One region of the Litchfieldia luteola genome, then DNA from elsewhere that is predicted to be linked to it. Evidence: riboswitches for the same ligand, from Rfam matches in the RefSeq annotation. Region 1 holds a riboswitch; each other region holds the start of a gene.
What was found. Region 1 has a riboswitch for thiamine pyrophosphate ahead of thiT (energy-coupled thiamine transporter ThiT). Riboswitches for the same ligand answer to the same signal wherever they lie in the genome.

Region 2: linked by a shared signal. The riboswitch ahead of tenA (thiaminase II) and the one ahead of thiT (energy-coupled thiamine transporter ThiT) in region 1 are both predicted to bind thiamine pyrophosphate.
Region 3: linked by a shared signal. The riboswitch ahead of tenI (thiazole tautomerase TenI) and the one ahead of thiT (energy-coupled thiamine transporter ThiT) in region 1 are both predicted to bind thiamine pyrophosphate.

The regions. Positions count from the first base shown of each region.
Region 1 is NZ_JAGGKM010000009.1:50,153-53,432, reverse strand. Features, by position in the region: gene J2Z26_RS20100 (GNAT family N-acetyltransferase) at 1-192, shown strand, start outside; gene J2Z26_RS20095 (SDR family oxidoreductase) at 591-1,235, shown strand; TPP riboswitch at 1,363-1,468, shown strand; gene thiT (energy-coupled thiamine transporter ThiT) at 1,537-2,124, shown strand; gene modB (molybdate ABC transporter permease subunit) at 2,216-2,881, opposite strand; gene modA (molybdate ABC transporter substrate-binding protein) at 2,878-3,280, opposite strand, start outside.
Region 2 is NZ_JAGGKM010000001.1:257,515-260,794, reverse strand. Features, by position in the region: gene J2Z26_RS01395 (ECF transporter S component) at 1-489, opposite strand, end outside; gene tenA (thiaminase II) at 559-1,242, opposite strand; TPP riboswitch at 1,380-1,485, opposite strand; gene J2Z26_RS01385 (YbjQ family protein) at 1,586-1,900, opposite strand; gene J2Z26_RS01380 (hypothetical protein) at 1,881-2,084, opposite strand; gene J2Z26_RS01375 (sigma-Y antisigma factor component) at 2,094-2,288, opposite strand; gene J2Z26_RS01370 (YxlC family protein) at 2,278-2,640, opposite strand; gene sigY (RNA polymerase sigma factor SigY) at 2,582-3,154, opposite strand; gene J2Z26_RS01360 (hypothetical protein) at 3,274-3,280, opposite strand, start outside.
Region 3 is NZ_JAGGKM010000001.1:261,436-264,715, reverse strand. Features, by position in the region: gene thiO (glycine oxidase ThiO) at 1-700, opposite strand, end outside; gene tenI (thiazole tautomerase TenI) at 681-1,316, opposite strand; TPP riboswitch at 1,395-1,502, opposite strand; gene J2Z26_RS01405 (energy-coupling factor transporter transmembrane component T family protein) at 1,555-2,355, opposite strand; gene J2Z26_RS01400 (ABC transporter ATP-binding protein) at 2,345-3,280, opposite strand, start outside.

The sequences.
Region 1 (3,280 bases):
AAATATTTAAAGTCGTATTGCTTGTCAGAAGGGATTATTGAAATTGTTGGAGATATTTCAGATAACCCAGAAGGCTTGAGGAATTTTTATAGAAAGCACAATTTTAAAGTGAAAATTGATGAACGAAACGGAGTGGGCACTGTTCGCTGGGTAAAATGGTACGATTTAGAAACGAAGAGGGTTAAACTGTAAAAAATACCGGGCCGCGTTCGCACCGGTATTTTTTGTGGGAAAGTTCCAAAGGGAATCAATTATTATTCTTCAAGTTTGTATACTTTCAAGTGTAGGTAGACTGTTAGTAAACTACCAAGTAAAAATACAGTTGCTCCTGTCCATGTAGTGGGATATAGATATTCGATGAGTTCCAAGTGAGCACCACCTTAAAAGAATATATTAATAGTGAAAATGTTAATTTTTATTATATCGACGATGTATCTGTTTTATGAAATGATAAGTCTTAAAATTCAGAATTTTATCTGAAGGCATATTATTGAAATGGCTTATAGTTTGCACGATAAAAGCATAACCTTTGAAGGGAGTTTCTTAAGATGCAATAATAGATGTAGAAAAGAAGAAAGGAGTTTGATTGGATGAAGGTTTGTGTAGTAGGAGCGAATGGACAAATTGGAAAGTTACTTGTAGACCTCCTGCAGGATAGTGAGGCATATACGGTTAGAGCGATGGTACGAAAGAATGCACAGGTTGAGTTCTTTAAGACCAAAGGTGTAGAAACGGTTGTAGCTAGTCTCGAAGATGGAGTCGAACAAGTGGCTGAGGCAATTAGAGGTTGTGATGCGGTCGTATTTACAGCTGGATCTGGTGGGCAAACTGGATATGATCAAACTCTTTTAATTGATCTTGATGGTGCGGTAAAAACAGTGGAGGCATCAGAGCAAGTGAATGTTAACCGCTTTGTGATGGTAAGTGCGCTTGGGGCGAATACACGTGATAACTGGAATGAGAAGCTCCGACCGTATTATGTTGCGAAGCACTACGCAGACAGAGCACTTGTTCAAAGTAGATTGAACTATACGATTGTAAGGCCAGGTGGTCTTCTAAATGAAGATGAAACAGGAAAGGTGACTGTAGGACCTAGTTTAGAACGAGGATCTGTTACTCGAGCTGATGTTGCAAAGGTTGTAATGGAGTCACTTTCTGAAGAAACCACGTACCATAAGGGGTTCGATCTGGTGAATGGGGAAACTCCTGTGAGTAAGGCACTGAAAGGTTTATAGTCAGAAAGATTTACAGTGTTGGAGTATTCAATTCAGTTCACCTTTAGCAACTAAATCAAATAATTAACATTTAACACTTTAAACAAATATATAATTCGGTTATAATCAACTATGAACTTAATAACTTGTATACCACAAGGGGAGCTTTACGCTGAGAGTGAACAGTTTTTCTCTGTTCTGACCCTTCGAACCTGTTAGATAATGCTAGCGCAGGAATGTGAAATAGAGACATAGGTATTTTGTAATACCTATGGAATCTCCCCTTGAGGTTACGAATAATGAACAAAGGGGAGATTTTTTTATGAAGAAAATGAACTTGCAAGCAATGATTGAAGCTTCTATCTTCGCTGCATTTGCACTAATTCTTGATTTTTTACCTTCCATTCAACTAGGACCATGGATGTCCATTTCAGTTGCGATGGTTCCAATCTTTATTTTAGCATTACGTTGGGGCTTCAGAGTGAGTTTAGTAGCTGGTTTTCTATGGGGACTACTTCAGGTAGTAACCGGGGATGCCTACTTTTTAACGCCACTTCAATTTGCGATTGAATATTTTATTGCTTTTGCATTTGTTGGGTTTGCGGGACTGTTATATCCTGCCATCCAAAAAGCAGTTAAGGAAAATAATAAGGGTGCTATTGCACTTTGGGTAATTGTTGCTGTATTAGTAGGAACAGTTGCACGCTATTTCTGGCACTTTATAGCAGGTGTTGTTTTCTGGGGAGACTATGCGCCAGAAGATATGTCTCCAGTTATTTACTCTCTATTTGTTAACGGTGGAACAGCACTAGGAGCATTCATCTTATGCTCAATTGTTTTAGTCCTTTTACTTGTAACTGCTCCTCGTTTAGTAAAGCAAAAAGAAACAATCGGTGGAGTTTCAAAATAATAAATTCTAAACACAAGGTAACGCTCAGATTAATTTCTGGGTGTTATTTTTTTTGAAAAAGAGCATCCCTACCAGATGTAGAAATGCTTATTTAATATCGTTTTTTTATAAGGTTAATCGAAATCAGCATTAGAAATGAAATAGAGAGTATGATTATAACTAAGGTCCATGCTAGGCCCATGTTTCCTGAATCCATTGCAACATAAATGGCAGTGGGAATCGTTTGAGTTTTCCCAGGTATATTCCCAGCAAACATGAGTGTAGCACCAAATTCGCCTAGTGCACGGGCAAAGCTTAAAATTCCTCCAGTAATGATGGCTTTCGATGCCAGTGGAACAGTAATCTGTAAAAATACATTCCACTCACTTGCTCCATCAATTCTAGATGCATCTTCTATGTCCTTATCAATGGATTCGAATCCAATTAGAACGGATTGGTACATCAATGGGAATGAAACAACAATGGCAGCAATAACAGCAGCCCACCATGTGAAAATAATCGGTTGATTAAACAACCATTCAATGAATTGACCAATGTATGAGTTTTTACCAAAAATCACGATCAATAAGAATCCAACGACAGATGGAGGCAAAACTAAAGGTAAAAGCAGCAATGTGTCAACTATCGATTTCCCTTTAAACGTTCGATTTGCCATTAGACGAGCAATTAGTACACCTAAAATCAAGACGACAAGTAAAGAAAACGAAGCAATTTGTAAAGAGAGTTTTACAGGGCTCCAGATTACGTCATTTATCATTTTAAAAGACCCACAAATCCGTAGCTTTCGAGAATAGATAGAGCTTCTTCTGTTTGCATAAAATCGAAGAATAGCTTGGCCTCATTTGGATTTTTACTCTCTTTTAAAATACCTAAAGGATATATGATAGGTGAATGTGTATCTTCCTTAGCTATCTCTTGAATTTCAATTTTAGCTGATGCAAGGGCATCTGTATGATAAACAATTCCTGCATCTACATTTCCTGTTTCAACATATGTTAAGACCTGTCGTACATCTTTTGCAAAAACAATTTTTTGTTCAAGGCTATTCCAGATTCCTAATTTCACTAACACTTCTTTAGCATAATTCCCGGCAGGAACAGTCTCAGGTGTACCAATCGAAATTGTTTCTCCTTGAGATGGTAAATCCTCAAACATT
Region 2 (3,280 bases), on a different contig from region 1:
AAGTACCCCTGTAAATAAAACAGCACCAACAAATCTTGCTACAATAAACAACGTTAAGTTCCAGGCAGCAAGGTCGCCAACCTCACCATAGGCAAAATCCATAATTAGTGAGCCTAGACCTGCACCAAAACCTGCTAGACATACAACAAGTAAGTCAAAACGCTTATAACGGAAAGCTGCTAATACTAGCTCTGCAAATAAACCTTGAATAAATCCATATAGCAATACAGTTAAACCAAATTCAGATCCCATTAAGAACTCACCAGAAGCTGCCGCTGTTTCAGCTAGTAATGCTACCCCTGGTTTTCTAATAATTAGGAAAGCAACCGTTGCGGCAATAAACCACATTCCATAGATTAGCTGATCGGCGTGAAGTCCAAGTGGCTTCACAGCATAATAAAGTGGCCCCCAAAGTTTATAAACTATACCAAATGCAATTGCAATAACGACAGTAACTAATATATCAGTCAGCTTTAAACCTTTATTCATATATGATTGACTCCTTTTTTATTAAATTTTTAGATTCGACATCTTCATAGAAGATGTCGAACGGATCTGTTAAACTTCTAATTTAGTATTTTCAACAGGCCATTTTTCCAGGCGGTAGGCCATTTCCCAGAAGGAGTATTCGTATTGGCTGCTAATCATAAAGTGTTCTTTCATGCGTTTGCGGTCTTCTTCTGTTACTTTTTCAGCAAGTTCATCAAGTCGATTGATTTGTTCTTCAACTAGTTCTCGGAACCAATCTCCACCGTAAGCTTCAATCCATTCTTGGTAGATTGGTTCAGCAGGAGTTGAACCTTGTAGTCTTTCACCGATTTCATAGTACAGCCAGTAGCAAGGAAGTAAAGCTGCAATAATATCACCTAAGTGTCCAGAGTATGCAGCACGGTAAAGATGTGACGTATATGCATATGCTGTTGGTGCTGCTACGAAGTTTTGTCTTTCTTCCTCTGTAATACCTAGACGTTTTGAAAAGTTTTCATGTAATGACAACTCAGCCTCATACGTACCTTGTGCATGAATCGCTAATCTGTTTGTTGTATGTAAATCCTCTGCTTTCGCTGCACCTAATGCTTGAATTCTTGCAAAATGAGATAAATAGTAAGCATCCTGTAAGACATAATAACGAAAAGACTCAAGTGATAAAGTGCCGTCCGCAATGCCTGTTACAAATGGATGGTCAAAGCTTGCCTCCCAAATCGAATTCGCTTCTTTTCTAATTTCCTGTGAAAAAGTCATTTTCCATTCCTCCTAAGATTTTAGTGGGATTTCGACAAGTGCGTGGCATTTGTCGAATTCGTAAAACAACATAAAAAAACCACTTACTTTACCAGAGTAAAGAAGTGGTTGTAATGGAAAATGCACATAAATACAGAGATTCCTATACTCCACTTCCCTACGCTGGTGTTAACCAGATCAGGTTCTAAGGGTCTCAAAGTACACTTCGATCTCAGCCTTTAAAAGGCACCCCTAGTGGAAAAACAATATTAAATTTTAAAATAACATGTTACTGCTACCTATACTAACAGGTTTCTTAACGTTGTCAAACCTTTTTTTGGAAATAAGTAGATCTATTTTTAGACTATTCTACGTAAACTGCTGTTCCATAGGCGATAATTTCAGAAGCATTCGCCATTACGCTGGATGTCTCTAATCTCACACCAATGACAGCATTGGCACCCATTTTTTTTGCGTCCTCTACCATTCTTCCAATGGCTATTTTTCTAGCTTCCGTCATCATATCTGTATAATCTTTTATTTCTCCACCTACAATTGTTTTTAGGCCAGCTAGTAGGTCCTTTCCGATATGTTTCGATTGAACTGTACTTCCTTTTACAAATCCTTTTAATTCCTTAACTTCCTTGCCAGGTACAAACTCAGTAGTCACGATAATCATTTTCTTCTTCCTCCTTTTTTTCTTTCCTTCTTTCTCTTATCAGTACAGCAAATAATGCAACAATCGCCACTCCATAACAAATATAAAAGAATATTGCCCACTGTATGTTTATGAATAGAAAAACAATACCAATTAGTTGTCCAATCGTGGCAGTAGCTGTTAATACATACTTTAATCGATCCATATTCATAACCTACTTTTTCGTTTTAAATATTTTTCTAACAAAGAGTAGATAAAACAGAGAAGGCATAGGGGCCTGGATTAATCCGACAATACCCCATAACCAGTAATTATGACCTCTTTTTCTAGCATCTAGAAAAAGAAAGGTACTTTGTGCGATTAGGATGACTGCAACAAGTGGAATAAGTATTAGTTCTTCAACTGTCATGAATGATCACCTGTTTTCTATGGTGGATATAAACTCCTAGTGGTAGGGAAATGGTTACTATCACTTGTAATACTATAAAAATAACTGGTGCTTTAAAAATTGTTAGTACTAATAAACTTAATATAGTAATAGCTGATATAAAGAAGATAATTAATTCTTTTACGAGTCTTCTTCTAGCAGCTTCTTTTTCTTTGATGACCATTTGCTCAAACCACTGTACATTAGGTGTATATGTTTGATAGGTGTTGTCCAATTGGTTAAGACCCTTATTTATCTTATCGATGAGATTTGAATCAAAGTCTTGTTGTTGTTGTTTCTTCTTTAACGGGATAATCTTGTCTTCTGTCATCATCGTTCAACTCCTTTCTAACAGTCGCGATTCCATTGTGAATTCGTGATTTTACAGTACCAAGTGCAATCCCAAGCATGTCTGCTATTTCATCATAGGCATATCCGTAATAATGCTTTAACACAATTGGAATGCGAATTTCATCTGATAGTTTCCCAAGTGCATTCAAAACATCATTCCACTCTTCATTTCTACTCTCAAACTGCCACTTCATTTTGCGAAGAGCCTGTTCCTGCTCTTGCCAACTTTGCTCTCTTTTCTTTCTACGCAGATCATCTATATAGATGTTCGTTGCTATCGTGATAAGCCAAGAGGAAAACTTTGATTTTCCGTTGTATAGTTTGATTTTTTCAATACACTTAATCATCGTTTCTTGGGCCAAGTCCTCTGCCATTTCTGGCTTCATGGTCACTTTGATTAAGTATTTTACTAAGAAGGAATAATGCTTTTCAAAAAGCATTGCAAAAGCAAGAGAGTCACCCCGCTTTGCACTTTTTATTAAGTCTTTATCGTCCATCTAATGGCTCTCCCCAGTGTAGTCCGTTTTTTTATCTAAAGGTAATACGTTTAACTGTTCAAAAAAGTTCACTACATTTTTTAATTTATTTTAAAAAGCAGCTCTCTTCTGAAAGCTGCTTAAGCA
Region 3 (3,280 bases), on a different contig from region 1:
AACACTCGCCTTTAACAGGATAAGTGTCTAGCTCAATATTTGTTTCTTCCAACACTTTTTTGCTCCATGCACCGGTACACACGATGATGTTCTCGCTAGTAAACCTCCCCTCATTTGTGATAACCCCTTTTACCTGTCCGCTTTCATATTCAACTGAATACACATCGGTAAATTCTTTTATTTCAGCTCCTAGCGCAGCTGCAGAGCTGGCAAAGGCAGCGGTAAGGTGTGGTGCAGATACTTGCCCATCTTCTGGGACATACATTGCGCCCCTTACTTCTGATGAAATTGCGGGTTCCTTCATGCGTAACTCATTAGCTGTAAGCCACTCAGCTTTTTCACCAAGATTCGTTTGGACTTTAATAATTCCTTTTAGTTCCTCTTCTTGTTCTTCTGTTAAAGCAACCTTATACATGCCTTTGTTCACGAGTTCTATATCAATTCCGCTTACCTTCTTAAGTTCTATAGCAAGATCAGTAAACATGCTTCTACTTTTACGTGCCAAAGAAAACAGTGGACCATCTTCATCAAGCTCTGTTTGTGCTGCAATCATTCCAGCAGCAGCTCCAGAGGACTTACTAGCTATTCGGTCTTTTTCCAATAAAACTACTTTTCTACCTCTCTTGGCAAGATTGTAGGCTACCGCACAACCATTGACACCACCACCAATAATGATAGCATCATAGTTTTCTTGCTTCATTATGTACACCTTCCCTTCCTAGTTTGTATGCATATTCTTTTACTGCACCTAAAGGGTTAGAAGCCAATAAGACACCAGATAATACGGCAATGCCAGCGGCTCCCGCTTCAATAACATCTAGTGTACTTTGAGGCTGAATTCCACCTATCGCTATAACTGGTAAATTGGTTGTGCTAACAACTTCTGTTAAGCCTGTAATTCCTCTTGGAGCTATTCCAGGTTTAGACTTAGTTGAGTAAATATGGCCAAATAAACAGAAGTTAGCCCCATTTTTCTCAGCAGCGATAGCCTCTTCTTTTGAATGGATTGAACAGCCAATCTTTAATTCTGGAAATCTAGATTTAACTGACTCAACATCTAAACTTGAGTAACCAAGTTGCACTCCTGCTACTCTTGTAACAGCAGCCACATCTACTCTGTCATTTATTATTATTTTAGATAACGGAATTTTATTTTCTGTAAGGTACATCACAGTATCAAAGATTTCTTTAGCTGTTTTCGTTTTTTCTCGAATATGTATATAGTCAACATAATCATGAATGCTGGCTATAGTGCTTACAAATTCTTTTATTGGCTGCTGTCCAGTCGAGATGATATGAAGCTCTTTTTTTGCCATTAAAAAATCCCCTTAGTAGGAAAATAAAAAAACCACTCATTCCAGTAAGGAAGAGTGGTTAGGTTATATCAATAGGTAATGTTAACCGCTCCACTTCCCTACGCTAGCATGATCTAGATCAGGTACAAAGGGTCTGGAAACACGTTCTCCATCTCAGTCAACAGTCTGACTCCCCTAGTGAATAAATAGCTATTAGATTACCCTTAGTATAACATACATCGTTAGATTCTCAATCAATTTAGTTATAGCGTATATCTGTTGCTGGTAAGTAAGGTAGATTGATAGCAAGTACATAGCCTACTAGTAACATAATGACAAAGTACAATATAAATATCAGATCATATCTTGAGTAGCCTACCTGATAATAATACGTTCTCTTTGTCGTATCTGAGAATCCTTTCGCTTCCATAGCAACTGCAATTCTGTGTGCTCGACGAATGCTTTGGGATAACATAGGTATCGTGTAGGATTTCATTTTTTTAAAAATAGATAGAATCCCATTTTTGTCATCCCCACCACGAACTTTCATGGCATTTCGGATGGTTTGGAATTCTTCAATCATAATCGGTATAAGCCTCACTGCAGCCATAAAGCTATACGCATATTTTGGCTTTAGTTTTAACTGTTGCATTAAGGAATAAAATAAATAAACAGGTCTTGTTGTTAATGCAAAGGTCAATCCTAAGGCTGCAAAAGTGAGAGCTCGAAAACCAATGTGTATTCCTCTATAAAAACTCTCCTCCGAAATAGAAATGAGCCCCCATTTAAGCCAAGTAGTATCACCTTTTCCAAACAGAATCATAGAGGATGCTGTAGAAATAAATACAATCACAAAGGGTATGGAAAAGAGTAGTACTCGTTTCGTTGGGTGTCCTGTAAAAAAACAGTAGAGAATGAGAGTGATAATGGCAAAGTTCATCATAAAGTTTAGGTTATGAATAAACAGTACGATAAATAGTAGAAATATCATCGTAAGTAGTTTTACACTTGGATTAATCTTGTGCAGCCAGGTTTCTTCAAATGAAAAGTTAATTTGCATAGGTCACTTTCCTTTCTAAAAAAGGCTGAGACCTAGTTTGAACTCGATCATTGATCAGCTCGCCAGCTTCGATATGCCATACCCTTGTGGCAAAATGAGCTTCAATTTGTTCATCATGTGTCACCATCAATATAGTCGTTCCTTTTCTACGATACTGTTCAATGAGCTCAAGCAATGCGAATGTATTTTTTGAATCCTGGCCAAATGTTGGTTCATCTAGGAGCATGATTCTTTGCCCCTTAACAATGGATGCTGCTACACTTAATCTGCGCTTTTGTCCCATTGATAGTTGATAGGGATGTTGTTTGCGGTGATTTTCCAACTGAAAAAGAGTTAACAGTTCATTTACTTTTTCTTCAATTTCCTTATCATTGACCTTCTCCATTTTTAATGAATAGGCTATCTCTTCATAGACAGAATTCGTAATGAACTGGAATTCAGGATTTTGAAAAACAAATGTTAAATACTTAGTCAGTTTTTGGATATGTTGAATGTTTGTCTCCATTAAATCATAGTGTCCTGACGTTTTAATAAATTGAAATAAGGCATGTAATAACGTACTCTTTCCGGCACCATTTTCTCCAACAATTACAATCCATTCTCCTGCTTTGACTGTACAATCAGGTACATGTATTTTTGCTTCTTTATTCCGGTAGCCTGTAAAGTTTTCTAACCTAAGGACTTCATTCGCATCTTCCATAAAATCTGGCAGGTTAGATGGCCTTTCACTGACATACTCATCCCATACGCCCGGATACCAAATTCCCTGAGCTTTAATTTCTTTCTTGTAGTTCAGGAAAATTTCATCTTTATCTCCATCAGCAATGATTTGTCCTTTCCCATCAAAGAGGATAATTCGGTCGACAAAGTCAATGACATGATCAATTTTATGTTCAACGATGATGACTGTCTTGTCTTTGCTTAT